One region of the Paenibacillus agaridevorans genome, then DNA from elsewhere that is predicted to be linked to it. Evidence: riboswitches for the same ligand, from Rfam matches in the RefSeq annotation. Region 1 holds a riboswitch; the other holds the start of a gene.

Region 1 (15,879 bases):
GCATCGTGGAAGAAGGCTTTATCGCCAGCCAAACGGTTCAGAAACGACAGCCGATCTTCCCCCATATCCGAATTGGATATCAATACCTCGTCCGCGCCGTTCAGAATGAAAATTTGACCGCCGTTATAGCTTTGGACGTTCTGTATCATTTGCAGCAGACGCGCCGAATCCAGCATAATGACGACGCTGCCGATTATATGTTTGTTTTGTCCTTGAGGCATTGGGCTAATATAAGCAAGCGATTTGCGGCTGTTCCTGTCCTCCATGGTCGGGAGCGTATGAAACCCGTTATGGTCTTCCCGCTCAAGCAACGACAGCCAGGCCGCATAGCCGAATTCATCGTCGTTATGGAGCACCTCGTACGCCAAGCGGCTGTCCTGCATCGTTCCCGGCAGCAGTACCCCGTCTCCCTCTTTCCAATACACATAAAATTTACTCACGTTCGCAAACACCGTTTTGAACCAGTTGAATTTCTTCGTAATCTCGTAAATCAGATACAGCTTCTCGTTCTCCGGACGATTGGAATACATCAGGCTTTGCATCTTGGCATCCCACAAAATTTCTACGTATAACCGATTGATTTCCTCTATCTGCTTGTCCATGACTTCCTGCACTTGCCTCAGCAACGTATCATTCGCCCGGTGAACCTCGCTCTTCAGCACCCGGTCCGCTTCGAAGTAGATGAGGATGCTAAGGCCAATGGGAACAAATAATACGGCAAGATACGACAATAACCAGGTTATAAGGATGCTTTTGCGTTTGCTGAGTAATTTGCCGATCACCGGGCTTCAACTCCTGCGTTCAAATAACAGTGCCTATAATATAGCATAATTCAAGTCGACGGCAGGAGAAGAATCAGCCCTTTAGCGCACCGACCATGACACCTTTCACGAAATACCTCTGAAGAAAAGGGTACACGCACAGGATCGGGATCGTGGCAACCATAATCGTCGCGTATTTGATTGTCTCGCCGATCTGATAATGATCGCCGACAGCTCCGCCTGCCGACATCTCATCCGTCGCGTTAGCGATCAGAATTTGTCTCAATATCAATTGCAGCGGAAACAGCTCATTGTCTTTCAGGAAGATAGAGGCGTAGAACCAACTGTTCCATTTCTCCACCGCATAATACAACGTAATGACCGCGAGCACAGGCATGGACAACGGCAGCACGATGCGAGTCAGAATAAGAAAGTGGCCGGCTCCGTCCATCTTCGCCGACTCCTCCAACGCATCTGGCAGTGCGGCGAACGAGGTTCGCAGCACGATAAGATTAAAGGTACTGATCGCGAACGGCACGATGACGGCCCAGAGCGAGTCGATCAGCCCCACTCCCTTGACAATCAAATAAAGCGGGATTAACCCTCCCTGGAAGAACATCGTAAAAATAATAGTAAAAATAAAAAACTTATTCCACAGCACTTTTTTGCGCGACAACACGAAGGCGCCCAATATGGTCATAGCCATATTGAACAAGACGCCGGCCACGACGATAAACGCCGTGTTCATATACCCGGATTGAATAAAAGGGTTCTTCAACACGCTAAGGTAAGCATTTAGATTAAAGCCAAGCGGTTGCAACAAAATGCCGCGATGTTTGATCAGTTGACTCGCCTCGCTAACGGATGCGAACAACACATGCAACAGAGGATACAGCGTGACAATGACCAGCAGTACAAGCGACGCATATATACCGATTTCAAAGAGACGCTCGCCCGGCCCCATTCTAATCTTCATCTAATCTCCCTCCGCACTACCATAGGCTGTTTCCGTTAATCTTGCGGCTGATTCGATTGGCCAATACCAGCAATGCTAAATTGATAACCGAATTGAATAGACCGACCGCTGTGCTGAAGCTCCAACTGAATTCAAGCAAACCTTTGCGATACACGAAGGATGAAATGACGTCGGCCTTCTCGTAAGTAATCGGATTGTATAGCAGTATTATTTTTTCGAAGCCAACGTTCATCATATTCCCGACGCGCAGAATGAACATGATGACCATAATCGGCAATATTCCCGGCAGCGTCACATGCCAAATTTGTCTTAATCTCGAAGCTCCATCCAGCTTGGCTGCCTCATACTGCTCCGGATCAATACTCATCAGGGCTGCAAGATAAATAATGGATTCCCAGCCGATCCGCTGCCAAATTTCCGATAAAATATAAATAGGGCGAAACAAATCCGGTTTCTGCAACAGCGCTTGGCCGTCGCCGCCGAACAACTGCGTATAGAGGACATTAATTACGCCGTCCGTATTCGTAAAATCTTTTATCATCCCGCAAATGACCACCATGGAGATGAAAAACGGCATATAAGTGATCGTCTGCACGAACTTCTTAAAGCGATGATTGCGCAGCTCATTGATCATGAGTGCCAACAGGATTGGCATCGGGAACTCGAATATCAAGGAATACAGGCTGATGATCAGCGTATTGCCAACAATCCTCCAGAAGTAATAACTATTGAAAAAATTGTCGAAATGAGCGAATCCGACCCAGTCGCTCCCCAGAATTCCATTCATGGGGGAGAAATTCTTGAAAGCAATAACCGCCCCGTACATAGGCGCATAATGAAAGACGAAATAATAGACGATAACGGGAACCATCATGACATATAAGGTTTTGTTAGTTGCAAAGTCCTTGGCGAATAAAGATACGGCTCTTATGCCTCTGTTGGCCGTTGGGTTAACGCGGACGACGCGTTTGCTCTCCATGCCACTGTTCAACTCCCAGCTCGTGCAAGATTATGCTTTGCTCCGTATCCATAGCGCGTCACTCCGCGAGTCCAGATGAACTTGCTCACCTGAACCCGCAGACTTTAACGACTTACGACGCGGAGTCTTTCTTGTTAGCGCATCTGATATCTGGTCAAGGCTTCACTCTGAATTTCAATCGCACGATCGATTTTCAACGATTTTAGCTGCTCGACTAGACGATCGAACGAGTCGATCGACTCCGCGCCCATCATCATCTTGAGCGACGTTTCGGACACGAGCGTATTCACGTCGTTCATAATAGCCGCGAACTCGGCGCTTTCGCTCTGCGTCGGCGAAATCGGCGGCAACATATATTTCTCCGCGTCCGTCTGCCAGATGTGAATGGCATCCTTCTGCTGCGGCAACGTATAGAACTGCTGGATATAAAGCTTATCCTGAACAAAAGGGCCGTTATGATTCGCGTGCGTATACATCGAAATCGCTTGGGCCGTCGCCAGTTGATCCGGGTTTTTCATGATCAGATCCGTATATGCCGGCTCTCCGTTGACAAGCGTATGGCTCTCATTCTCGTTGCCGAAGTTGAAGAAGGTATGCCCTTCTTCACTATAGCCGTAGTCGAGCATCTGCACCGCCAGTACGGCGTTCTTCGATTTGGCGTTGATCGCGACCGAGTTCGCCGAAGCATACGAAAAATCCTTCTGTCCGAACTTAGGCTTGTCGCCGGCCTTAAGAACGGGATAGGGGGCGGCAACGAGTTCCGCGTTGGGGGCGTTCTTCTTCAGCGGTTCCAGCCATTTGCCAATGCCGCTGCCGGCATTCATGACCGTTGCTCCCGAGCCTCCCGTCGTTATATTCGCATCAAGCGCCTTGCCATCCAGCGTAGCGAAGTTTTTGTCAAGCAGCCCTTCTTTGTACCATTGACGCATTGTGGTCAGAAATTCCTTGTATCCTTGTTCCATCGGGCCGTATTTAACTTGTCCATTCTCCAGGTAGAAGCCTTGTGTCACACCCCAGGCGCCGACGAACGCCCCGTTCGTAAAGAGGAAGCTATACATGGACAGCGGCGACGTCGCGCCTTTTTTTTCTTTGAACGCCGTCAGCGTCTTATGCCAGTCCTCAATCGTAACCGGTACGGGCAGACCTAGCTCATCCAGCCAGTCCTTGCGTATGATCGGTCCCTGATACACTTTCAGCGAATCGTCACCTCTTATAAATGGGAAGGCATAATACTTTCCGCTATCCGATTTAATCTGCTTATCTACTTCCGGATGTTCGGCCAAGTACTTCTTCAAGTTCGGAGCATACTGGTCGATCAACTCGTTAAGGGCGAGAATATACCCGTCATCGATCGCTTTCTCCGGCCCTCCCGGGAACATGCGCCAGTCCCATTCCATCATGTCAGGCAATTGTCCCGATGCCAGCAGCACGTTAAATGTTTCCTGCTCCTGTCCGACCGGAGGATTGGTGAATTCCAGCTTAACGCCTGTCCTCTTCTGCAATTCCTGATAGAAGGGCACCTCGCCATAGTTGGATTTCAAGCTCGTGAGATTAGCGTTAAGCGGTGCCCAATACGTCAATACGGCATCCGATTGCAGCGGATATGTGCTCGCTTCTTCGCCTTTCGTCTCCGACGGCGCACTCGACTGCTGCGAGTTTGTTGGCGCAGAAGGACTCGGCTCATTAGCCCCCTTGCCATTGTTGCTGCAAGCCACCGCACTGGACAGCATGAGCGCCATCGTAAGCAGCAACCCCATCTTTCTCTTTGCTCTGAACTTCATTTACGCAACCTCCCACATGTATTGGCATTATGGCGGAATCCTGCGATCCCCCTTCATTATCACGGACGCCGCCCTTGGCTGCCTATGAGCAATACATCCAATCCAATAGATCATTACTCCAATTCGTTAGCGAAATCGCCATTTCGATTGATAGAAATTGCATTCGGATTCGAACTCAGGCGATACACTTCGAGCGGTACTGGCCCAGGTAACGGAGGATTGCGCGGTTGATCCTGATTGGACGGCAGGCTTTCCCGTCGCAGCATATAACGCTCGTGCTCATTTCCTGACGATCCAAGATCCGTACTCCACCGAACCTCCATGGACGGGAAATCCGAACGGACCTCGGTAAATTCACTAGGCAGTTGCGGCGTGTCGAGCTCGGCGATCGGATGCAGATTGTCCGGGTTCAAAACCCAAGTACGCTTTACGCCATGAACGCTGAAATCCAATCGAAGGTTGTTGTCCGGAAGCAACGAGACACGACCGAGGGTCACTTCGAGAAGAAGGGTTCCATGTCCCCAAATATTCCATCGTCCTGTCCAGTCGCTGATTTGGTTGATTTCCCAGCCCGTATTCGTGAGCCGCGCAATATAAATTTGCGTATTTCCAAACGGGTCGTACTTGTGATAGCTAACTAGCACCCGGCCCTGCGCATCAAACCCGACCATGTTGCTGCCGTTGATAATCCCTCCGTTCATGGGAATCGAGTCGATCGCTTCGCCGGTCGAATACGTAATCGGCAGTGTAAGCGGAGTTCCGTCGCTCTTCTCCCAATGAACGAGATCCTGGCTTCTCGCATAAGACAGTCGCTGGTTGGTCGCGGCATTGCCATTATCCCTCCAAACCCATACCACATGGTAATAGCCATCCGGGCCGAGCCTGGGAGAATCGACGTAAGCATTACGCAGGCCCTCTCCGTCATGCAGCGGCTGGTCGAGAAGCCCTCGCCATTGTTGCGTTTCCTCATCGTAGATATTGTAAAGATCTACGCCATTGCCGCTTAGTCCAAAGCGGTACCGGAAAATCAAGCTGCCGTCAGCGGCACTCAAAAAGGTGGGATAAGTCATCTGCCATTCCTTGGCCGGATTGACCATGTTCAGGATTCGAGTGAGCGTCGTCACATCACCCGGGGTTGTCGTTCGAAAATAGATAAGCGGCACATTGTGCATATTGCCCGACACATGGAGTTGGCCAGTCCGGTCGAGCGCCATGGTGACATAGTTGTGGCTGTCCCATCCGACGAACGTATCCAGCGGCTGCCGGACCCAGACGTCCTCGTCAAGCTTGCGATGCGCGATCACCATTTGACGATCGGCGTTATAGTAGGCGACATACTGGTCATTGCCATGAGTGAGCAAGGAATATCCGACCGGATGCCCGGCCCATGTCATATCGACCAGGCTTTTATCCACGATGGTTTCCTGACCGGTTGGCAGTTGGTACGGCTCTCCTGTCCCCGCAGCCGGAGTCCATACCAGCGGCCCCGATACAGGCGCCACAGCGGGCTCGGCCGAATTTGTGATGCGAATGTCATCAACTTGCAATTTTCCCGATTCCGAATAGAAACCCGCATATCCGCCTACGAGAAGCTTGTCCAGGGGCGTGACCTCCGAGCGGACAAGCAATTTGTTTTCACCGTCATATATATCAAGATTCACCAATCCATAAGAGGGCGATGAAATCCGGAAAGTATAGTACTTACCCGTCACGGCGGGAATTGTTCCCATCGCGATCAGGCTTTCGCCGTTAACCGCGGAGTTTGCAACTTGCAGTAGCTGCCAGACTCCCGGACGTTGATCCGGGTACGTCACCATCCGCAGGGCATAGTAGTTCTGCGTACCGTCGCCATTGTCGGAGATATTGAATGCGATACCGTTCCACCGGGATTCGGTGTTGCGCAACGTTGCCTCGACGGCAAACGACTTCCCCAGCTCCAGATCGGTCTGGGCAATCACCATCTCGTTCGGACCGCTATCCGACTGAAGCGCGTTTCCTTGAATTGACCAGTCGCCGCGCAACTCGGTCCAGCCATTGCCTACAACGCTACTATTAGCCCGGTCGAAACCGTCCAGCCAGTTGGGCGCTACGGCGGGCTCGGTCGAAGATGTGAGGCGGATGTCTTGAACCTGCAATTTTCCTGACTCCGAATAGAAACCCGCGTATCCGCCTATGAGATGCTTGTTAAGAGGTGTCGCCACCGAGCGGGTAATGAATTCGTTCTGACCGTCAAGTATCGCGAGGTTCACCACACCGTAAGCAAACGACGAGACTCGAAATTTATAGTCCTTGCCCGTCACGACAGGGATTGCTCCCGTCGCAATCAGGCTCTCGTTGTTCACCGTGGAGCGCGTAACTCGGAGCAGCTGCCAGACTCCTGGACGTTGATTGGGGTACGTCACCATCCGCAGGGCATAGTAGTTCTGCGTACCGTCTCCGTTGTCGGCGATATTGAATGCAATACCGTTCCACCGGGATTCCGTGTTGCGCAACGTTGCCTCGATGGTGAACGTTCTCCCCAGTTCCTGACCGGTCTGGGCAATCACCATCTCGTTCGGACCATTATCCGACTGAAGCGCGTTTCCCTTAAGTGACCAATCGCCGCGCAATTCGGTCCAGCCATTGCCTACATCGTTACTATCCGCCCGGTTAAAAGGATCTGTCCAGTTCCATTCATCCACTGGAGCAGCGCTAGCGATTCGCACCATCCCTGCAGGGATGATCGAGGCAGTAAGAAACGTAAGAACGAACAATAAACGCAGAAGCTTAACTGGGAAATACGTTGTTTGGAAATTAACCATGACATTCACCTCGGATCTGATTTTTTCAATCTGTTACCCCTCATTTTGAGAATCACTCCCCCTTCTTCCCTCCTCTCATCCTTATGTTGACAATCCGCCAAATTCAGCAAAAAGGCCGTAAAGCCGCTTCCATAAGTGAAGCGCTTTCAATTGGCGGAGTCCAGCAATCCCCTTCATTATCAGGGAGGCTGCCTTTGGTTGCCTATGAGCAATACATCCAATCCGATTGATCTTTTCTCCAAGCGGGTAGCTGGCTAGGCGCACACTGCAAAAAAAGAGACCCGCTTCGCGAGTCTCCTTCTTCTTATGAACCTATATATTAGTACTGTTTGGTTTTCGTATACTTGGTTGCGTCCTTTGCAAATACGGTCGCTTTGTTGCTTTGCTTAATGCCTGCGTCCACTGTCGTATCCACGATGACCCACTTGCCGTTAAGATAAACCTCGTTCCATGCGTGGTAGACGTCTACATAATCGGAATCGCCCATGACCAGCTTGGTCGGAATATCAAGGCTTCTCAGCATTGCCGCGTATGTCGAAGCGTATCCGTAGCAGATCGCCTTCTTCGAAGCAAGCGTCTTGTCGATGCTCGGCAGGTAGTCGGAAGTGACGGTGTCCGCCAGAACCTTGTCATACGCGATATTTGCGATGATGTAGTTGTATACGGCTTTCGCTTTTTCTTCATCCGTCGTTTTGCCCTTGGCCAGCTCCTTCGCTTTCGCAATGGCTTGGCTGGTGCTTGTCCAGCTTACATTTTGAACGGAATTAAGGTACACGACCTTCTCATCCTTGAGGTTCAGCTTAACCGCTTGTTGCTTAACCGCTTTATACGAGGTGCCCGAGATGTTCTCCAGAAGCATGATCTTGTAATCGCCATTTCCCAGTTGCAGCGGGAGAGTCTCCGTTACGCGGCCTGTAGCCAGACTATACGTATAGTTTTCTTTGCCCTTCGCGATCATGACTTTCATCTTGACCTTCGGCTTTACGTCATAGGTTACCTTGACAATGCCTTGTGCCAATGCCGACGTGTCCAGCCAAGCGGCACCTGCATCATCGGCCGATACAGCTTGTACCGATGTAAACAGCACGAATACCGATACAACCATCATAATGAATTTACGCATAACAAAAAACTCCCTTCGGTGGCCAGGCTGCCATCTGTTTAGAAGGCCCTATAGCTTTGCGTCCCTGCCTTTCGACAGGTTTGCCATTATCGTGTGAAGCTTTAGAGGTAGTCTCGGAGCTGAAAACCGAACTTTTTGAACACTCCGCGAAACGTCCGCGGCGTATGATTGGCTGATGATGTTCAATAAAGACCTATTGCCGTGCGATAAAGTCCTATAAACAACAAAAAAGCCCAATCATTCGGTAGCTGGCTGTCATCAATCCATGGATTGGAAGACCCTATAGCTTTGCGTCCCTGGCTTTCGCCAAGTTTGCCGTTATCGTGTCTCGCTTTTATAGTTCCATGTTACCACAATTTTCTAGAGTTGCAACCCTTTTTTCTGACAAATGGACACTTGGTTCGATGCTGGCCTTCAACGCTCGTCAAACCGATTGAACAACATTGTCGCCTGAGAGAACACAAGCTTCTCGCAAAACTAGAAAATAGTAGTTTTAGCCCATATGAATAAGCACATTTTCCTAGTAAATAGGTAAAAAGTTTGATATTATTAGGAGAGTATGTAAGCGAGGTGATGGATATGTCCGGATATATAATGTTCACCGAATTAACGACACCGCTCAAGCTAATCGGTATTAGAATTTTTCGCGACGAGAACGGCCATTACTGGTACAAAGTCAGGAAGAACAGCCGCAAGCGGATCTTTTCTAAATTCTGATCAATCCCAGTTCTTATACATGCCCTGTCAGACGCAGAATCGATCGGCTCCGCAGCAGTACCGAACGGTTACATAGTCCAGACACAGCAAGAGAGGCTCCCGGGCTGCAAGCCCGGGAGCCTCTTCTCTTTTGTATCCTATAGCATGGATTCCGCAATCTTGCGGCCTGCCTCTAGCTCTTCTTCAAACTTGATTCGATATTCGGCAAGGATAGCTGTGCTGTGGCCGCCCGCCGTCAACGCCGCCGAGGTGTCGGCAATGATGGTCTCGAAGTTGGCCGTACAAGTTGCTACCGCCGCTTGAATATCCGCTTTTAGCTTCTGTTTGCCCGCTTCGCTTGTATCGGTATAGCTCAGCACGATTCCCGTCAACGTAGATTCGCAGCTCGAACGCAAAGCGTACAGCTTGGTTTCCGCACCCGAGGTAATCTGCGCATACGTCTGGTTCGCCGGCGCTCCTCCGCCAGGCGCCCCCCCTCCGCCGCCGTTGCCCGCTCCGGGAGCGCCGCCGCCCGTGCCGGAATTGCCTTCTCCGGGTTTCCCGCCATTGTTCGATTCCCCATGCTCCGCCTGGTACGCCTTCGACTGTCCGCTGACCGTTCTTGTCGCAGGATCCCAGTCAATCTTGGTCCCGAGCGACTCTGCCAGGAAGCGCAACGGCACGTAGATCGATCCATTGAGAATAAATAGGGACTGGCCCTCCGGCAGCGCCTTAGCTTTGCCGTTAAAGATCAGCGTCGCTTCCTTGACCTTCATGGTCAGCGTCTGCGTCGTCTGGCTTGGCTTGCCGCCGCTCGCCGCAAGCAGCTGCTTTTTGAGATCGGCTAGCTCCGCTGCCGTGGGCTCCGAGATGGTCACTTGATTTTTTGCGGGATCCCAGCCCACCTGCTTCAGCAAAGCATAGGAGAGATAACGGATAGGCACGTAGGTCCGTCCCTGATGGATAAAAGCGTGCTGTCCCTTAGGCAGCGTCAGTTCCTTATCGTCGAAGATGAGCCTGACCGGCTGCGTCTTGACCTGCACCGTCGTTTCCTTTTTAGGCTGCACGGCCTGCGCCTTTACTGTCGCAGCTGCCGCTGTATAAGACACTCCCGCTCCGTTAACAGCGGACGCAGGCACAGCCGCCGCCCGTCCGGTGCCTTCTGCCGCTCCCATTGCCGCTTGCAGAGGTGTCGCCATTAACAACAGGGACGCCATTAACGTCATCCCCCATAATTTCGTCTTCCTTGCCATTCTTTAATCTTCCTCTCCGTCTTAGGGCGTGTCTGAATACTCCGAGGGGAGCAGATTTTGCCGAATTTTCGTTCCATGCAAGGAACTTTTGTGAAGGCGTACGGGGGGTACATCAAGCAAAAGTGACGAAGCAGGGGGCGGAAAGGCGGTGAAAGATGCCCCAGAGCGGGTTTTCAGTCACGCCCTAGTCCAGTGCCGCCGCAATCTCTACCAGCGCCGCCGATCGCGCGTCTTGCTTGGCCCGCTCGTATTCCGAGCTCCAATCCGGCATCTCGCTTGCCGATAGGCCCGCATCCTTGTACTTCGCCTGCGCATCGCCTACCAGTTGATTAAATTGCGCGTCGCACGAAGCCTCGGCGGCAACAACTTGACCCAGATACTCCGACTGGAGCGTCTCAAGAGCTGCCTCCTTATTCTCGGCGATTTCCGCCTTGATCGAGGACACCAGCTTCGAGCTTGTCGCCTTGCAAGTGCTGCGGAGCGACTCCATCGATGCCGTAACCGCCGCATCAATCTCGCTCTTGCTCGCCTTGCCGCCGCCAGTCGTTGGCGCCGTCGCGCTTGGCTCCGGTTTCGCGGCAGGCGTATCTGAGCCGCTGCCGCCAGAATTAGCCGGCGTTCCCGGCACGCCACCGCCGCTGCCGCCGGTTGACCCCGGCGTTTCGGCGCCCGACTTGCCCGTCTGGCCTTCTCCGCCCGCAGGCTTGTCCGGCGTCACGCTGTCTCCAGGGTTGCCGCCAGGGGCCGGCGAGACGCTTTGGCCATCCCCGCCTGCTATTCCATCCTGATCCCCATCTTGGTCCCCGCCGCCATCGCTATCCTTATTGCCCTCGCCTTGCGCCGGATCGCTCTCATCCGGTTGATCCGACTCTGCCAGCTGCTGCTTGAGCTCCTTGGCATCGTTCATCTTGGCTGTCAGTGTCACCACGCCATAAGTCGCCGCGCCCAATACGAGCAGCAGTCCGACGACGATAAGCGATATTCTTTGTTTGGCTCCCATATGTAAAGTCCTCCTTGCCGCTTATTCTAGTTGCCAACCGCTCCGGCCTTATATTCGCTCCCGTCCGAGGCTAGCGCCGATCCGTGCTGCCCCCTTGAATAGGAGAATGCCGATTGAGGCTCCGATACTATCAATGATGACATCGCTGGCTTGGCCCGATCTGCCCGATACGAATAGCTGATGCAGCTCGTCGGACACGGCAAACAACACGCACACCAGCAGGGTGATCGCCACGCCGCGCCCGCCTCTTACGCCCAGCTTGGTCAAAGTGCCCAAGACAAGCATGCCGAGCACCAGATAGATCAGACCATGGGCCAGCTTGCGAACGACACGGTTCAACTCTCCCGCATCCAGCTCCAATCCCGGCAGCATGACGCGAATCGTCGTCGCAATGGCATCCGAGAGTCCGCTGCTAAGCGCATTGGAATCCGACGCCTGTTGATTAGAGAAGCCGATAATAACCGCCATCCATACAAGCACGGCGGCACCGTACATAAACTTTCGCATAGGCAATTTCCTTTACTTTACACCATAATCCCCCACGTACCAGTCGCGAAGAGCAGCAATCCTGCCTCGCATCTAAGACGTGGAAAAAGACGGAAATGTTGCTCCATATGTCTGCCGTTATTCGACCTTACACTTCCGTCAGCTCGAACGCTCTGTTCTTGATCCGGGCATTCTCTGTCGCGTGGCCTAGCAGATCCGATACGTGGACACTATTACGAACATTTCGAAGCGTATAGGAAGGAGTACTCGTATCCGTGGATACAATCGTTATATCCCCGAACTTTAGTATTCTCTCAAACAGATTCCGTTTCAGGGAAACATCGCGGATGCGGTACAATTGAATCTCCTCGCGCCGCTTCGTAAAGACGCCTTTCTCGACAATCAGTCTGCGATCCGTCAATTTATAATGCGTAAACGTCGGAAATCCGAAATTAAAAGGTTTGCCTTCCCACAGCACAGTCTCGTTCAGCATTCAAACAGCTCCTTAACAAACAGATTCGTTCCAGTTCTACATGCTTTCTCCAGTTGAAAGCCTCCGTTAATTGTACCCTGATGCCCGCCTGATGTCGACGGGATGGATCAAAAAGACTAGACAAAAACTCCGTGGCTCAGGAGCAACGGAGTTTTTAACAATAAACGATTTATGCCTTACGTGTCTTACACATTATGCCTTGTTTACCCCATAATACTCCACGTACCAATCCGCGAAGCGCTGCAGTCCTACCTCGATTGGCGTCTCCGGCTTGAAGTCCACCGCCTGCTGCAGCCGATCCGTTGAAGCGTAAGTCGCGGGTACGTCGCCAGGCTTGAGGGGTTCGAATATTTTGTCGAAGAGGATCTCCCTGTCCGTCGCCTTGCTCAAGGCTCTCTCCAGCGTCTCGATAAACGTCATCAGCTTCTCCGGACTGTTGTTGCCGATGTTGTACACGCGGTGAGGAACGCCATCCGTTGGCGGCTGCGCAATAAGTCGCTCGATCCCCGTCACGATATCGTCGATGTACGTGAAGTCGCGGTACAGATCGTTGTCGAAGTCCCCGTTGTTGAAGATGTGAATCGGCTTGCCCGCAAAATAACGATCCGCGAAACCAAAGTACGCCATATCCGGCCGGCCCATCGGTCCGTACACCGTAAAAAATCGCAGTCCCGTCGCCGGTATACGGTACAGGTGGCTGTACGTATGCGCCATCAGCTCATTCGACTTCTTCGTCGCCGCATAGAGCGACACCGGATGATCGACGAAGTCCGTCTCCTCAAACGGCACCTTCTTATTGGCCCCATACACCGAGCTCGACGAAGCGTACACCAAATGCTCCACGGGAAAATGCCTGCAAGCCTCTAAGATGTGAAAAAAGCCGGTAATGTTGCTCTCGATATAAGCATCCGGATTCTCAATGGAATAACGCACTCCCGCTTGCGCTGCCAAATGAACAACAACAGCCGGCTTATACTGCTCGAACAGCGACATAACCGCCGTGTGATCCGAAATGCTGGCCTCGACGAAAACGAAACCCTCATGCGGCATCAGCTCCGCCAGTCGAGCACGCTTGAGATTCACGTCATAATAATCGTTCACATTATCCAGACCGACGACCGTACACCCTTGCTCAAGCAATCGTTTGGCTACGTAATAACCGATAAACCCCGCCGCGCCTGTCACCAGATAGACCTTCCCTGCAGCTATCGCATGTTCTCCCAATCTACCTCGACTCCTTCACTCCTTCTCTGATCGCTGGCTTGCGCCCTATCGAATAATATTCCACTCCGGCATCCTTCATGCCATCGACCGCATACAGGTTGCGACCGTCATAAACGAGCGGCGTTTGCATCAACTTCGGATTCGAAGCGACCTCTACTCGCACTCCGTGGGCGAGGCAGTCATGGATGAACTGCTCCACCTTGTTATTCGTCCCGACGGGTACCGTCGACTTCAACACGACCAGACAGTCCTTTTCGATCGTCCCGGCGATCTGTCTCGCCACGTTGTGATGTAGGACAAGTTAGACCAGCCGTCTAGCTGGCTGCTTGCTCCGGCGTGCCGACACTGATAAATTTGGCATCTGCCTCTTTATATGCAGCTACATAGTCGGCGGTATAGTCAACTCTACCGGCCTCAGGAATTTTTCCTTATGAGCTGCTCCAGATCGGCCTTAAAGTAAGCGTCAAACAGCCCCCACCTTGTTTTCAAGATGAGGGCTGTTTGACGCTTACTTTTCCACTGAGACATATCATGACATTTCTCTTTACAGACTTAGAACAATTCCTTCTTTATTTTATAATTTTTCAATCCTAATCTACAGTGTTGTGAAAACCCTACGACCGGTGATCGCTCCAGATGACGAGAAAGCCAAGTCGAAGTTCAAAACATGACAACGATATGAAGACACGTTTAAATCTGAAATCCACTTAGTGCATTACTTTCGTGAACATTTTTGAATTTCCAAAATAAACAAGAATATATGCAACCCAATGCTTTCAATTGAATTGAGCTATATTAGAAACACTTGCGAGATATTCTTTAATCGAACTACACACCTTATCCACCTCTTCTTTACTCAAGTATGGATGCATCGGTAGCGAAAGAACAGTTTCAGTTAGCTTATTACTAACTGAATAATCAAAATTCATATTCTTCAAGTGGGAGAAGGCAGCTTGACTATGTAACCCTTTTTGATAATAAACCATACTAGGTATTCCATTTCCTCGTAGGTGGCGCTGCAATCCATCCCGTTCTTCCTTACTCCCAAGTTTTATAGTATATTGTGCAAAGCTTGAGTAGTAACCCTCCGGTATAACAGGAATATCCACAACGCTTCTCAACTGTTCGTTATAGAAACGACTTATTAGATTTACATTTTCTAACTCATGTTCAACAAAAGCCTTTAACTTCACCTTTAGAATTGAAGCCTGTATTGTATCCAGTCTAGAATTAACTCCAACTTGTATGTTATCATACTTACTTTTTCCTTTTCCATGAACTCTTAGCGATTTCAACGCTTCTGCAAGAGAACTGTCATTTGTAAATATTGCGCCGCCATCACCGTAACATCCTAAAGGCTTTGCTGGAAAAAATGAGGTTGTTGCAGCATTACCAAAACTACATGCTTTTTTTCCATTAATACTTCCACCAAATCCTTGAGCACCATCTTCAAGCACTAATAAGTTATACTTCTTCGATAATGCATCTATTTCATAGTGATTTGCCGGTAAACCAAATAAATCAACAGGGATAATTGCTCTTGCTCTCAATTTACCTTCCTCAATTGTTTTCTTAATTGCATCCTCAAGTTTGCTTACATCAATATTAAACGTATCTCTATTTACATCTATAAAGATAGGTGTGGCTCCCCTAAAAGATACAACTTCTCCCGTAGAAAAAAATGTGAAGTCTGGAACAAAAACCGCATCCCCTTTTTCTACTCCCCAGGCCATTAGAACAAGAGCCATTGCTTCCGTTCCATTTGCACAAGAAATACAATGATCTACTCCTACATATTCGGCTAAAAGTTCCTCTAATTCCTCAACTACTCCGCCCCCAATAAAGGAACCACTATCAATAACTTCCTGTATTGAGGAATCTATTTCCTGCTTATATCTTTGGTATTGACTTTTTAGGTCTCTAAACTCCATTCGAAATCATTCCCCACTTTAGGTGTTATCTAGTGTTTTCGCTCAATAGCATTCCAAACAAATGGTACTCCTTTGTACACTCTCGACAAGAATAATCACTTTTTAATACAGCACCACATTCACACACCCACCCTACCTGTCTAGCTGGCACTCCCCTGACTAGGGCAAAATCGGGAACATCCTTAGTTACAACCGCTCCAGATGCCACCATAGCCCACCGCCCAATAGTATTACCGCACACAATAGTAGCGTTTGCTCCAATAGATGCTCCATACTTTACAAGCGTTTTCCTATACTTCTCTCTGCCCTTTGGATATTTGCTTCGCGGTGTTAAATCATTTGTAAATACCATAGATGGTCCACAAAAAACATAGT
Region 2 (15,879 bases), 2.7 Mb from region 1:
AGCAGCTCCTGCCAGTAGAACGCCCACTCCCCTTTTAACTTAAGCGGATTTTCACTGACATGAACCTGCGTTAAATCCAGAATACCTTTTTCGCTTTGTAAATTAGGAGAGTCCGGTGCAGAGATGACGGCATAGCTTACAACCAAACCAACAACAACGGCAGCAACGATATGAAACAACATCGTACGAGAACCGAATCGGAGAATACTCTTCACTATGAAACAGACCCCTATCTGCAAAAGCACCATAAGTAAGTTGATTATCTAGATCATATCATCATTACAGGAAAATGTGCCCTACAAATATCTGCGAGGCGTTGAACACCAACATTACGGCGGGATCCATGTTTTAAACGCACGAAAAACCGTCACACGGACGGTTCATTAACGTGCAAACCCTAAGACTTACCGATGCGGATCACTTTTGATCGCCCTTGCCGATTATCCGTAGACAGAGCTGGATCTTCTACTTCGTTAAAACACAATAGGCGATACGATATTTCGTAAAACAGCAACTACGCTCCAGCCGGCGATGTTGCTCGTTCTGGAATAAATATTAAGATCCGTTTTTACTTCTCCGCCTTCGATCTCTATCTTATATTCATCTCCTACAAAGCCAGGAACCGCATCGATGTTGAGTGTCGTCCGTTCAGGACCCGCGCTGGCAAGAGCTGTAGCAACCGCAACGTTAAAATGAAAAGGAAGCATTTCAATCGCTTCCTTCGTATTTCCGCTAAACACTTGCTCCGGCTCCGTTATATTCATTAGCTCTTCTTTAAAGAGCGGTGTGTAAAACAAGGAGCGTAACGATTTTTTAGATGTCATGGTTGCTTTGATAGGACTCATTAGGGCAGCAGTACGGAGAACATCAAAACCCCCGACAGCGCCACTGGCGATGTATACCTTTTGATTATTTTCGGCTGCTGTCTCTCTTACTCTATTATATAATGCCGCATCTGCAAAAGCTCCTATAGACAGTACGACCAGGCTTGCTCCGCCTTTCAGAATGGTTTCGCTGTACTCTCCGACTGCTTGAGGCGATGCAGCTTCTGCGATAATATCCGGCTTTAATGCCAACAGCTCTTCCATACTGTAACATGCCTTGCAATTGTGACGTTCGGCAAAAGTCGCTGTCCGCACAGGATTCCTTCCAAATGCACCAACGAGCTCATATTCGGGAAGATATCCGTTATGTAAAGCATTAGCCACGATCTCATTTAAAAATCCACAGCCCAAAAATGCCAGTTTCTTTTTTTCCATCGTTTTTAACCCCTCTCCTATTACAAAAACTAATACTTTCTTATATTTGAACCAAGCCGTAGCCTCTATACTAATAAGTTTTATTATATTAATCAAGGCTGTAACATTGGGGCGGCTATTATGCAACGGCCTGCGCATCATAAAAACACCCTGGATGAGAAGGCTCGCCAAGGTTGTTGACAATGATTTATCTTAATTAGCAAACTCCGCAGCCTTCAACAGCCTGAGCAGCATAGCAGCCGCCTACGACCTGCTGGCATTGCCAGCTGGCGCAAAGCTCCCATCTCCCTTGCCCGTGACAAGACCCATTTGGAGCGCTTGGGCTACCGATGAGGCCGCCCATGAGCTAATTTCGGATCCATCTTCGAATTGTTAGTGGCACTCTAGAATTGGGAGCGCTCCGGACAACCCCGATGCCCACTCGCAGCATTCGAAAAACCCCCGCGAACCCAGCCTAATGCCGGGCTCGCGGGGATTCTCGTCACCGTCTGCTTCGCCGTCTATTTCTCTGCCAACGCTTGCTAAACATGCTACTTCAGACTATAAGACAACATTTCGCCTTTTGTCGGAAACTTCTCATTCTTATTATCGTTGAGCAGGACCCCAAGTTTCAACGTTTGTCCCGATCCCGGAGCAACATTCAAATTCGCAAGCGGGATCGCCAGCTCCACAAGAGCCGAGCTCGAAACGTACAATTGGTCCTTCGATAAATTTACAACTTGATTAAACGACCATTCTTTCCCTTTTCCTGAATAACGGTACAATCTGCCCGACTCCAGCAAGTAATCAATGCCGGCTGTCGTCCATCTGGATGTCTGATAACCCGTTTTTTCACTAGCATCCGAATTCAAATAAACTTGCAGCTTGCCGTCCAACTTTGCGCCCTCGATGAGCATGTAGAGATATTGAGCGTCATTTGTTAGTTTGATGGATCTAACATTGCTGCTTCCGGACGCAGCCGCCGCAATCTGACTCCATTCATCCGCTTTCCCATCAACAGTGACCAACGACGGTATCGTTGTTGGCACCGGCGTTGGTTCCGGTGTCGGTATTGGCGTCGGCTTCGGTGTCACCATCGGCAACTCGCCGTCAATACTTACCTTTGCCATCTGATTGCTTGACGGCAACTTGTCTGCGGCAGAATCCTTCCATGCATAGCCGATGGAAACAGCATCTTTAACTCCGTTCAGGTCGGACAATGCGATCGCATATTCAACCGCCGTCGCATTTACTGCATACTGTTTCAAGCTTGTATAAGAAACAACCTTGGACCAGTTCCAATTGCTGCCGCCTTCGCCACTATATTTGTACAATATGCCGTTTTCTATCATATACTCCGAACCGTTGCCCACCCAATAAGGTGCGGCGAAGGTCGTTTCATTCGTGTCCAGACTGATGAACAACTGTCCTTTCTCGTTAAGCAGATTTCCGGTGACCAACACGTATAACCAATCATTCCGAATAAAGGCTTTCAGACCTCTTGCATTGGAGCCGCCGGTGGTTAACTCGGGAATAAGCGCCCAATCGTCGCTTGCGCCATCAATTATTACGTCCTGCGATGAAGCAGGCGCTCCGGTTGGCGTTGGTTCCGCTTCGGAATCGATTGGCGGAACCGTAGGTTGCGGCGCGCTTGTTCCAACAGGTTCTGCAGGTTCTTCAGGAGCAACCGGCGCATCAAATTCCGCAGCCCCCATATCAATACTGCTGCCCGCTATCCTTGGCTGATTGTAATAATCATGTGTGATGCTGCCGCTGTGCTGAAGCGTTCCTGTGTTAATCGCCGGCGATTGCTCCGCCAGACGAAGGTTGCCGGCTTCGATATCGATAAACAGCGGATCGGCAAAAATCGAGTTTTGATCAAATCCCGTTGTTTGTTTGAAGGCGTTCCAGGATTTATGCGATACTCCGTCATAACGCCAGCTTGTAGAATCTACCCCGTCCGTGCGGTAATACAAATTGTGGTCGATGACATTGCCGCCGCCAGTAGTCCCGGATTTTCGGATAAACGGCATTTTCGGAAATGTGTAGAGAATATTATTCGCAAATATATTCTGGTTATTATGGTGCTGAAGCGTTATTTCGCCATAACCTTGATGCAACGCATCGTTCATATAAAGCGTGTTGTTAACAATCAGATTATTGGCTGCTCCGCCATTGTCTGTGCCCGAGCCGCCCATTATTAGTCCTGCGCCTTGATTGTGATGCAAATAATTGTTCCTTAATACAATGTTGCTTGTTGCCCGGCCCAACTGTTCACTTGCCAATTCCACGCCAAAATTGCTGTTGAACACCTCATTGTTCTCGATAACAACATTAGTACCGCCATCGACATAAATACCGGCCGCGCTCCGGCTGCCCGAGCCGTAGGCAGGATTGGTATAGGTATCGATATTATAAACGAGATTATACGCCACAACGCCATTGCGGGCCTGATCTTGACAAGGACTGGAGCATGTATTATAGAAGCCGGCGATATCAATGCCAATATTGTTATTATCGTGAATAATATTATGATCGACGCTGAAGTCCTTCACATTGCCGACCAGAGTTAAGGATTCGCTCGAGCCGTTAATAAGATGATGCACTTCATTGCCGCTTATTTTAATATCTGAAATTGGATTTGCCGAATCGCCATATACAAGCAATCCATGTGCATTCCCTCTCGTCGCCCGGTTCTCAATATGATGGATATTATTATTCAAAATATGAATATTCGAGCCGCCGCCCTGAATTTTCACGCCGGCCGGATACTCGGAAGAGCTTGCAGTCGCCAGTCCGCGAATCTCGAAACCTTGCACCACAATATAACTGGCTGACCTGATCCCCATTAGGGAGCTTTTGCCGCTTGCAATCGACAGGTTTTTCCCTTCAATCACAGCCTGTTCTCCCGGATAAGCCTGAAAGGTAATGTAACCGGCTGCAGCCGAACCCGAGTTTCTGATTGTAACAAACTCTTCATATACGCCGCCTCTTACCAATACGGTTTCTCCCGCCATCAGCGTATCGGCTGCCTTCTGAATCGTACGCCAAGGCGCTTCAATCGTTCCCGGGTTGGTATCAGCGCCATTCGCGCTTACATAATAAACTTTCCCCGGATAATGATCGTTTGAATAGGCGATTGGCGAGACATTGGACAAGGTAATCATGGCTATCATTAATGTTGCAAAAACAACCTTCACGCGCAGCAGCATTTTTTCATGTCCGCTTTGTAGGTTCATGGCCAAATCACTTCCTTGTCTTGGAGTCTGCGAAAAAAACAAAAACACAGCCGGATAGACACCGAACTGTGTTTAAAAAAAAGTAATAAAAACAAAATTAACTTTTGCTTTTATATCCTCTTTTCGCTCGGCAACTGGCTACCATCGGCACTTGGCCCTAAGGTCCTGTAGTTTTGCGTCGCTGCCTTTCGGCAGGTTTGCCTTTTATCTTCTATTATTCACAAATCAAATGGCAATGCAAGCAATACTTATTGCGCGTAATCTCCGGTGTAATTGACTAACGAAACATCATTGACCCCGGTGATCTCGCTAATTTTTTGAACAAACGATGTATTGTCGTCGCGGAGCGAAATTTCCACTGTCAACTCCGTAAATCCTTTGCGAACCGTCTTTGATTTCAGCTTTGTTTTCAGCTTGGCCAGTTCTCCCCTCAGTTCATTGGCGGCGTCTTCCGTATGGCGAATGATCAGCAGGAAGACTTGCTCTCTGACCTTACGTTTCGACATGTAGAGCAACACCAGACCAATAATTAGGGAACCGCCAACCGCCAGCGGATACACTTTGGCGCCGCAGGCAATACCCGCAGAAAGCGCCCAGAACATAAACACAATATCGAGCGGGTCTTTAACCGCCGTTCTGAAACGAACAATACTGAGCGCGCCGACCATGCCCAGCGACAATACGATATTGGTGCTGATTGTCATAATAACTAGCGTAGTAATCATCGTCATCAGCACGAACGAAACATTGTAGTTATAGCTGTACACAACGCCGCGGAATGATTTGCGATAAATCCAATAAATAAACATGCCAATTAAAAATGAGAAAGCCAGCCCAAGCACCATATCCAAATAAGATATGGTTCTAAACGCCTCAAGCTTTAATACGCTTTGTTTGATAACATCCTGAAACCCCATTGACTCTCCTCCAGATGTGCACTATTCTTTGAAATGTTGTATTGATTTCTCCCGACAAAGCACGTACTTGGATATGGAAGAACGCACATTGTTCTCAGGCTGTAAAATTTGGCGAATATGCTCCGGCAGAAACGAGTCAAATTTGACTTCCATAATGGTGAGTTCTGGCGGAATAACCTCCTCAATAACTAATTGAGGGTGAAACAAATCCACTGTGTTGATTCCTGCGGACATCTTCTTGTCGAATGTAATGCGAACATTGCCCAATTCATGAACATAAGCCTCGCGCCAATAGTCCACAATGACTGTCGGACGAAAACCATACGTATTCAGCGCAACATAAAACTCACGCAGCAAGCTCTCTTTCCGCTCAATCAGAAAAGCGAACTCTCCCTCGAGAATAGACTCATACTCCTCTCTTGTAATAGGAGCCGATTCTTTGCACACAAATTCTCCAAACTTGCTTTTGCGCTCCAAATTAATCGTTTTATCGCCGCCATTGTAAATTCTGATGCGGTATTTATCCCTTTTGAAAACTCCGTCATTTTTCTCTTCCAGAGCCGAACGGCGCGGATCATCGAAATACAGGCTGCGTATATTGTAACCGTCAAAATCGACCGAATGGGCATCCAGGACAAGAATCGCCGCCAACTTCCTCTGCAGAGCCAGGTAATCGTGCAGATGCAAATAATATTTTTTCTCCGTCCTAAGCTTACGACCGCGAAACTGCATGTCATTCCACCTCAAACTCTTTTGTGCCAAAGTAGTACTCTCCATCGCTGTCAAGCACATAATCAAAAGCGGATTGCGTGTTTCCTTTGCTGTCTGTAACTGTTACCTTCCAAAAATATCTCCCGGCAGGCAGTTTTTCGAGCTCCAAAGAATTAGCCGTTAAATCCGGGACATGCTGCAACACATTTTGAAACGTTCTATCCGTTGCAAGCATAAAATCATAAGTCAGCTTGTCATCCTGCAAATCAAAAGATACCCCCCAAGAAAATCGCAGCTGGTTCCCTGACTGTTGAACATCATCCAGATAGAAAGGTTTCGGTTTCTCCAAATCTTCAATAAAGCGCTGCATCCCGGCCTCTGGCGTTTGTATAATCGTCTCCAGCTCTTGTTGGTAATTTTCAATCTGTCCTGCCAAATAATTCACATCAGGAGCTCGATACAAGAATGGAGTAGTAACGTCGGTATATTGACTGATCAGTGCTTCTACTGTTTCATTGTTAATATATTTCTCATATAATTCTTCTACCTTTTCTTTTAACAACTCGACATGACTTGCTTTGCGGAAATAGCGATTATGCAATATAGAACCCCAATAGTTGCTTATGCCGTTCTGATGAGGCGTGATTGAATTGGATCTTCGTTGCTTCTCCCATCCACCATCATAATCCCAGGGCAGTATATACCATGTATCACTGTTAAGCGGCGAGTATAAATAAAAGTTATTGGCGTCTGTATCCATATTATCCATCAAAATGTTGGCAGCCGTCCATGTCAAGAAATTATCCAAATCAAAGTGCTTGGCCATAACCTCATCAATCGGCATGCTGTAATCATTGACATCCTCCAGCATTTTGATTAATTTGGAGTGATCCTTGTGCCCTTTAATTTCAAGGATCGATTCGAAGCTTGTCAGATCAAACGTTGGATCATCTTCCATCTTGATCTGCTCTTCGTATCGCCCGTATTCAAAAAAGGCTACCTTGTACAGATGACCATTCGGGTCCAGCATATGTGAACGGAGGAAGGGTTTGTTGGGCTGTTCCACATGCGTATACAGTCCGTAGTCCTCATAGTTCGCTGAAGAAACGCCCGTCGTTAAATCCTTTACATACAAATGGATAAACTGTGTCCGCAAGCTGGTCATATCGGGAATCTTCTCGAATAAATCAAAGCTTAATTTATTGCGGATACGCGAATAATCCAAACTATGTTTATTCAGGTTTAACGTACGCTGATCCAAATAGGTGCCGCCCTCTTCCGTCATCTTGATTCGATATGATTTTTGCGGCGTATTCCAGGCCGTATTGCCCCTTATCGTAATGGTTGCATTCACGGCGGTCGCCGCATAACCGAACATCCCGGAACGCGGCCCCTGGCCATCGCTTAATCCTTCTTGCATAATAATATCAAGTTTTTGTCCGCTTTGATCTTTCGGCATACGGTTCAAGCTATACCAATCAAGGTTTCTGCCAACCTGCATATCCGGAAGAATGGTAATATATAAGGTCTTTAATGATGAATCATCATCCCGTTCATACAAGCGTTTGTCTTCAATCAGTTTCGTTTCGATATTGTCCGGCATTGGCGCCCTGTTGACAACACCGAGGGGATCGCTCTCCTCATCGGCGTTGGAGGCAAGCTCGCTGCAACCGGATAGAAGCAGTACCGTTACAATCATAATCGCTATCGTTGTTCCCGGCTTGAAAAACCTGGATTTGGATTTGCGCGGCATTTCATGTTGGTTAATCGGCTGCGAACAAAATGTAAAATAGTCGATATTGCGCAGCACATACAACAATCGCATAATAACAAGACCTAAAGCAATAAAGGAAGCAATAAACATACCCAAACCATCATACTCCAATCGCATCGTCCCGTACGTAAAACAAATGTTCAGAATAACAAACAACAAGCTGATGACAAAAACGCCTTTGCGGTCATCGAAATACATCAGAATATGCATCAGGACGAAAAATATAATAAAAAGAAAATATGCCAATGCCAAAATAATAAACAAATCCAATTGAGCCATTGTAAATCCGATTTTCGGCAACAGCTTTAACCCCAGCGCAATCGATACAATTGTAAATAATAATTGGATCTCCATCAAAAAGCTGATTTCTTTCGTCAATGTTTTTTGCATCATCTTTTTGGCCGTCATCACGTCCTGAATCGTTCCGCCATTCATAATATTTAAGTAATATAATCTGAATTTCTCATAAAACGAGGTTTCAACGGATACAACAAACGTCACAAGCGTTGGAATAACGGACAGAAACGCATAAAAAACCGGCGTATCATAAAACGGCATCGTACGGTATTGATCGGCAACAATGGAACTGTCAGGCGACAGCCAGTACACAAAATTGTGCAGATAAACCCCTGAATAAACAAAACATCCCGAAAAAAACAAAGTGGCATATCGCTTGAAATAATGCAGAAACTCAAAGTAATACGCTTTATCCGCTCGAGGAAACCGCTGTTCGAAATGAAAACCGGATAAAATAACAATGGTCAAAAAGCCGATGTCCAGACTCAGCATAGCCGCTACAGTCGGCTCCAGATCTGTATAATGAGAGGCCAACCAGCCGCATGACAAGGTTAGCACGGCGCCGATCGCAAATCCCCGGACAATTCTTACATAATCCTTGAGCGCGGACAGGTAAATTCCTTGTATCCACACAATAACGAGCAGAATAAAGAAAAAATAAGCGGAAAGCTTGTAGCCCCATCCCGCAGTTACGCCGCTAAGAAACAACATGGCAATAATCGATACAATCGGCAAAATAAAAATTAACGCCCCATAGTAAGAAGACATCAACCGGCTATATTTCTTCTCATAAAGCATATCTGCCGTGTAGCGGGTCAATACCATGGATACTCCGCTGGTAAACACAATCGAAAAAATAAAACAGTACGCTACTGTAGAAATATATAACTCCCACTCCAAATAAGTCATGTCTTCGGTTGAAATGATTTGTTGCAAGCCAATAATCAGCAATAGGCTAATAATCATCGGGCCAACTGTAGTCAGAGAGGAATAGGCATACGCTTTAATGTTATTAAACAGACCTTGCTCTCGAAATAATTTTCTAAGCTCGAACCCGATTCCGGCCATTTTTCTCTCCCCCCATCCTGCCATATAAACGCCGGTAGTTTTCAATAACATCATCCTGGCGATAATGTTTTTTGACCCGTTCGTATGCATTGCGCCCCATTTCAATCCGCAGCTTTTCATTTTTGCACAAGGCAATGGCCGCTTGCGCCAATTGTTCGTAATGCATAACGGGTACGACAAATCCGGCTGCGCCTATCTCGTCGTTCATACCTTCAAGCAACTCCTTGCAGCTTCCCACATTGGTGACCACAAACGGCTTGCCCGCGGCCATGCCTTCCAGGATCGCGAGCGGCTGGCCTTCGCTGATGCTGGTAAGCATCAGCAAGTCCATTTTGCCAATATAATCTTTAATCTTGACAGAGCCGGTAAAAATAACATCTTGCAGCTCCAACGATTGCACAAGCTGCAAACATTCTTCATAATAGCTTAAATCCTCTTCATAAGGTCCCATAACATAGAACATCGCATTGGGCAGCTCCCGCTTGATCAAAGCGAAGCTTTGCAGCATCGTTTTAATATCCTTGATTGGCACAACACGTACGATCGCACCTATATAATATTGATCGGCCGGCTTTTCGCTTGGCAAGTCTGCATAATCCTTAATTCTGACGCCATTAGGAATAATTGAAATTTTCTCTGCTTCGCAGCCCAGCTCTATTTCAATTTCTTTGTTGCGGCCGAACAGGGTTGTAACCTGATCCGACAACTCATAGGCACAGGAAGAAATACGGTAGAAATATTGGATCCACAAATCTTTGAAGTAACCTTTGACCCATTCCGCTTTAATGATTTCTTCTTCGCGTTCACGCGAATAAATGCCATGCTCCGTAAGCAAAAACGGCTTATTGTATATTTCTTTGGCCACAACGCCGATTACACCTGCATACCCTGTTGATACGCTGTGATATAAATCTGCTTCAGGAATATCATCGCGAATCGTAATAAACAACGGCAGGATCATCGAACGTACAGTCCAGAACATCTCCGTGAACGGCACAAGCGGGTATTTCTCCTGACAAAGCTCTTCCAAAATATCAAAAAAATCGCGGCTTGTTAAAAAATCCGATACGCGGTCAAATCTGGAGCTGCGAAACAGTCGAATAAAGCTCGTCCAGTCCAAAGTCCCGTCGCTGCCGAGCAATGCCTTCACATTTTTTTTCTGCTCCGCATCCAGACGAAATCGCTTGCCCCACTTGCTATCCTCCTCCAAATAAGAGTCAAGGAACGCTTCTTTCACCTCTATTACATTCGCAGGCAGATCATACTTAAACTTTCCCTGTTGTTTTTTCTGGGCTGCGATTGCATAAATAATAAATTCATGTTCCGGCATTTGGGTCGCGATGTTTTGAATCCAGCTCGATACGCCGCCTGTCACATAAGGATAGGAACCTTCCGCAATAATGCATATTTTCATGCCATCACCTGCCTAATCCAATTGAGAAGTCATTTTTGTAAGCCGTAACCAGATAGATTCCGTCATCCACTTTGCGAACATTGCAGTTTACCAGTTTGCCGATTTTTTTGTCCGTTCTGAATATAAAAAATTGTTCGGATGAATCGGCCGTTGTTGATACTTGCATTTGATTGACATCATGCTTGACACTCATCTTGCTGAGCAGAACGTCGGCAATACCAATGCCCGCCTCGTTTGAAGTAATGCTTCGCAACCATGGATACGTCGTATCCAAACGATTCAGCATATGTTCAAATTCCTTATATAGATCTTTCCATGATTTCTGCTGCCCTCGTTCTATGTCCGTCAAGTCGTCCGGATGCAGAAAGTGAGAGAATAATCCAACAGAAGTCATCGTATTTGCCTCAAACCAAACATTATAAGGAACATCAAAAAAACCTGAGGTGACTCGCGGCATTTCAATAATGCCATCATCTGCAACCTCAAATTCCTGTACATAAGCACGGTTCGATTCGTCTACGCCATATAAAGAGGCAATAACCGCTAAATTGGGCCATTCATGAATAAGCGCTTGCCTGCCTTCCGGCCCTAGAACATTGGATGGCGGAACATAGGACATCACCTTGTATTTGGGGAATCCCTCCGCAATATAATTTAGTACCGCTTCGGTTGCGGCTTCCATATCCTCTACGCTTCTCCATGTCTTGTAACCGAAAGACTCGGCAACCCTGGGGTCAGTCTGCATAGCTTGATGGTTGTAGCCGTGAATGCCAATTTCTCCGCCGCTTTTTATGATCTCTCGGCCGTATGAAATCAAACCATGCAATTCTTCATCCTCCAGTTTGTTGAAAGGAGGTTCTACCTGATCCTGATAAGATTGAATGACAACACCGGTGTACTTGACGTCGTATTTCTTGGCCGCCTTCAACATGTCGGGCCACCAAATATCCCGGAAAAAAGCAGGTAGATCTTTTTTATATTCACGATAAATAGGCAAATTTAATCCTCTCGGGATCGGTGCCGGGAAATCATCAATATAGAACAGCTTTGCGTTAAAAATCGGATAGATATAGTCCGCTTCCAGCATGCTGATGCCGCCTGTAATTAATCCCCTCGTTTCTTTTGTATTCAAGCTGCTGCCATTAAACATCACAAACTGACCATCTCCGTAAGGCTTTTTCCACATTAAAGGCACATGCTTATTGGATCTGGCCAATAACATTGATTCATCGTCCAATTCACCTGCGATGGAGTCGTTATAAATATAATCGCCATCAAACTTGACGCCTTTCTGGCCAATCAACACATTCGAAGTGAGCTCAATGCCGAAGTCGCCTTCTACAAAACTAAAGTTGATTATGCCAAGCTTGCGCGATAATTGGGTAAACACATCGCCCGGGTGGTCAGAGCGCATTACAAACATGCTGCCGCCATTCCAGACATACTCTTCAATCGTATCTACATCGCCGTCCAATTGTTCCAATGATGCAGTTAACAATATAGCTTTGCAATCCGAAAAATTCAATTCCTGCTGATCCATATTAATAATCGTATGGGGCTGCTTCATGTAGCCCAGAACCTGCTCCGTATTCTCTTTAATTTGAGTGCTCAACTCATCCATCTCATCGAATACGAGACAATAATTCCGTTCGCTGTCGACGGCAGCGTTTGGCGGCGCGGCTGCCAGCAATTTCTGTTTTTCTCTCATAGTTTGCAAATCTTCCAGAAGATGATCGTTATGATTAAGCTTCAATATAAATTCCGACCTTGCAAGCTGAGTTGCAATCCCCAGCAACAAAACGCATAACAAAATAATATAAACATTCCGCCGAAATTTAACATCCTTGTCCATTGTTACGCTCCCTCTGACCAGAACCTTACCATTGTAAGCGCGTGATTGGACAACCGCAGGGGCGCCCTTTTCAAACGATCAAGCGTTTCTTGCAACTTGGGATAAGATTTCATCACATAATAAACTTTAATCATGCTTAAATAAGCATTTTCGCTGTCCGGATACTGAGCCAAATACTTGTGAGCGCTTTGCTCCGCATCGCCGAAAGCTTGCAGTTCAATTTCCAGATCGATTTTTTCTTGATAAGCCCATTCCGAATGATCGGATATGGCAATATATTGATTCAGCACCTTTAAATACGTGTAACGATTTTTCAATAACGTTCGTTCATCCAGGAATCCGCTGCGCATATACGCTTGCAGTACTTCCGCATAGGTGGCGACCACTTGTACATCATCCGGCTGATTTTCGAATTTGACCGAAAACTCCTGCAACGCCAGCATCAGCTTGCGTTTGGTCTCCATAATCGCGCTTACCGCATAATGAGAAGTTTCTGTATCTTCATTGCTGACCGCTTTGCGCAAAATTTCGAGATAATTCAGCGAATCCTGTTTCAATACATCAATCATCACCCTGCGGCGGGTTTGATGCTCGCTTACCAATAAAGCTTCTTCAATCGGAATAATGTTTAATTCCCGTTGACGTTCAAACTGTTTGTATATGCCGATGCGGCGAACCTCATGCTCTTCCTGCTGGCGGGTTACATAATCTTCAAACGCTTCTTTGTTCCTCCCTGCAAACCATTTGGACCAGAATAACGGGAACAGCCATCCTGCCACAGGCAGGACGGCAACCACAACCGCTCGAACTAGCCATTGTTGCCAGGAGTTGCGATACAGAAGAGCAATCACCGCGAATGAAATAAGTACATAAACGCCATATATCATCCCATACATGCAATCACTCCTCCTCTATAACCCTGAACTTCATCGTCCCATGCGCCAGGCGTCCCAACACGTTCCCGGCGTCCTCAACTTCGGTATTGGATAGCAAAATCAGCAATTGAGCGTCGGAATCAATGCCGATATAGTCCGTCTCTCTCAGCTTTGCGGATAGATTTCGGGCCGCGTCCGTGAGTGAAGTTCCATGCAGATCCACGCCAACCAATAAGAAAGGAATCTGATGTTGTTCATAAGCCTGTCTCTTGGATGCAACAATTTCCTGGAAAATCTCGGGTTTAAGCAACATCGTGCCTTCTATGTATCGTTGTGTTTCAGTAGCGTCAATATAAATCAAAGCTTTGCTCAGCGCAGATGAAACAAGATCTACCGTAATACGGAACAAGTTTTCATGATATAACGAAAAGCTTTCAAAGGATAATCCATCAACCATTACAATCGCCGCGATTTGATTCTTATGCCGGATAGCCGCAGCCATCAGGGGAACGCCGTGGTCAAGCTGTCTGTTCACATACATTTCGCCGGTTTGAAGAATCGACGACAAGTGAGGATAATCCGTCGCCTTTAGCGATTTCGGCAACCCGTCCGGTCCGTAACCCGAGCTGGCGAGCAGACGCAAATAGGTTTGATGCGGATTAACGGTATAAATCGATACCTGCGGCGCATGCATAATCGATTTGACCACATTTACAGCCGCATTAAATACATTTTCCGGCTCCAGACTTTCCAGTTCCTTAGTGGCGGAATAAATTTTCCCGTAGCTGTCGCCCGAATTGAGAATGCGCAGTTGAAGCTCCTCTTTAACTTCCCGCACTTCCGTATATACTTCTTCCAGGAATCCGTAACGTTCGCCCACTTCCTTCACTTTTGCTTCTTGCTGATGTATCACGGCATTTTTTCTTTCGACGGTGTACCCGACAACCAGACCAATGAAGAGATAAATCGCAATTTGAAAAAATACATCCGTATCATAAGTCAACGATATCAGATCCATGCCCTCCAGCAGCTTCTGATAGATGAATAGCCCCGACGACAGAACAACAGCCAGAATAGCTTGTCTATTCCCATACAATATGCCAATAATTGTAATGTAGAAAAGCTTTACATCGATTACACTGTACACGATATTCAGATAGGTGAGCGTCAGCCATGCCGTCAACAGAAAGGCAATCAGATTTTCAATCGATGGCAATGCTTTTTTGAACAATGCCTTGAACTTGAGCCTGGAAGGCGAGCTTTCCGCTATGGCTGCAGCCGTCTGCCGCTCTGTGTTCTGCTGTATGAAAAACGCCGCTGTCCGTTCCAGGCCCTCATCTATTTTATAAAGCGGCGACCAATCCAGATCGCGCATAACCTTGCTGTTATCCAGCACGGAATGATCGATATCGCCCGCTCTTTTGTCCGCGTATTTAACGTCCTTGATGGGCATTATGCCGCCCAGCACTGCAATAATCCGGTTGACGCTGGTTTGAGTATTGGTCGACATATTATAAATGCCGGACTGATGGCTGTTGGCGCCACGGTAGATCGCATACGCAACATCTTCTACATAAATAAAGTCCCGCGTCTGCTCCCCGTCCCCATATACAACAAAGGGTTGCTCCGCAATCAACCGATTCATGAAGATCGAGATCACGCCGCCTTCCCCCAACCCGTCCTGACGGGGCCCGTATACATTGGAGAAACGAAAACCAAGCGTCGAAAGTCCGTACAGTTCTTCCCACTTGCTGCTGTACAATTCTCCGGTCAACTTGCTGATGCCGTATGGAGAGACCGGCGAACACTCCGCCTCCTCCCGAATTGGCAATACATCCTGAAGACCATACACAGCCGCGGAAGAAGCATAAATAAATTTGTTAACGCGGTATTCTACGCACAGATTCAGCATATTAACAAAACCAAGAACGTTGGCCTCCGCATCCTGCGCCGGGTTGGCAACCGAATGCGCCACACTCACTTGCGCGGCCAAATGTACAACAACATCAAATTTATTGGCCCGAAAAACCTCTGCGCATCTGTCATCCGCAATTGAAAGTATGTAACTTTTGTGTTTAAAGGATACATTCTCCCTCTTGCCCGTGCTCAAGTTATCAATAATGTATACATCGTAGCCCTCTTTATGAAATCGATCTGCTACATGAGAGCCTATGAATCCATAGCCCCCTGTTATTAATACCTTCATCCCCGCACCGCTCCACTTCTATTCTCTGTTACCTCATCTGGACAATTGCCCGATATGAAAAATAACGCAGATTAAAATGAAGGCCGCAAAGGCCTCCTTATTCCAGTAAAAAACCTCAAATTTCGACATTTATTGCAATGTCATTCATCATAGCACATGAGTCTGATCATTTTCTGAACAAATGAAAAGGCTCACAGTTCAAACGTCATGTATATAGTGTCGATCAGAATCACGATTCGAACTGCTGCTCTTGACGATAGAGCGGCTGGCTGTCCTTCTGGGTCATCA

Evidence for each region. Region 1 has a riboswitch for cyclic di-GMP ahead of KJW29_RS28520 (transglutaminase-like domain-containing protein). Riboswitches for the same ligand answer to the same signal wherever they lie in the genome.
Region 2: it holds a riboswitch for cyclic di-GMP, as region 1 does, so the genes downstream of both, KJW29_RS18160 (right-handed parallel beta-helix repeat-containing protein) here and KJW29_RS28520 (transglutaminase-like domain-containing protein) in region 1, are expected to answer to the same signal.

Annotation. Positions count from the first base shown of each region.
Region 1 is NZ_CP075889.1:7,080,638-7,096,516, reverse strand. It holds gene KJW29_RS28545 (helix-turn-helix domain-containing protein) at 1-782, opposite strand, end outside; gene KJW29_RS28540 (carbohydrate ABC transporter permease) at 856-1,737, opposite strand; gene KJW29_RS28535 (ABC transporter permease) at 1,754-2,611, opposite strand; gene KJW29_RS28530 (extracellular solute-binding protein) at 2,851-4,497, opposite strand; gene KJW29_RS28525 (BNR repeat-containing protein) at 4,611-7,298, opposite strand; gene KJW29_RS28520 (transglutaminase-like domain-containing protein) at 7,618-8,421, opposite strand; cyclic di-GMP riboswitch class I at 8,436-8,516, opposite strand; cyclic di-GMP riboswitch class I at 8,662-8,748, opposite strand; gene KJW29_RS28515 (stalk domain-containing protein) at 9,276-10,370, opposite strand; gene KJW29_RS28510 (hypothetical protein) at 10,555-11,370, opposite strand; gene KJW29_RS28505 (VanZ family protein) at 11,419-11,877, opposite strand; gene KJW29_RS28500 (PH domain-containing protein) at 12,005-12,349, opposite strand; gene KJW29_RS28495 (SDR family NAD(P)-dependent oxidoreductase) at 12,542-13,573, opposite strand; partial or broken gene KJW29_RS28490 (UDP-glucose 6-dehydrogenase) at 13,662-14,029, opposite strand; gene KJW29_RS28485 (DegT/DnrJ/EryC1/StrS family aminotransferase) at 14,350-15,504, opposite strand; gene KJW29_RS28480 (acyltransferase) at 15,530-15,879, opposite strand, start outside.
Region 2 is NZ_CP075889.1:4,385,765-4,401,643, forward strand. It holds gene KJW29_RS18145 (ATP-binding protein) at 1-215, opposite strand, end outside; gene KJW29_RS18150 (aspartate dehydrogenase domain-containing protein) at 474-1,259, opposite strand; partial or broken gene KJW29_RS36805 (S-layer homology domain-containing protein) at 1,503-1,616, opposite strand; gene KJW29_RS18160 (right-handed parallel beta-helix repeat-containing protein) at 1,790-4,477, opposite strand; cyclic di-GMP riboswitch class I at 4,604-4,689, opposite strand; gene KJW29_RS18165 (DUF4956 domain-containing protein) at 4,726-5,394, opposite strand; gene KJW29_RS18170 (polyphosphate polymerase domain-containing protein) at 5,416-6,126, opposite strand; gene pelG (exopolysaccharide Pel transporter PelG) at 6,128-9,244, opposite strand; gene pelF (GT4 family glycosyltransferase PelF) at 9,219-10,658, opposite strand; gene KJW29_RS18185 (DUF2194 domain-containing protein) at 10,663-12,510, opposite strand; gene KJW29_RS18190 (hypothetical protein) at 12,513-13,406, opposite strand; gene KJW29_RS18195 (NAD-dependent epimerase/dehydratase family protein) at 13,411-15,591, opposite strand; gene KJW29_RS18200 (hypothetical protein) at 15,821-15,879, opposite strand, start outside.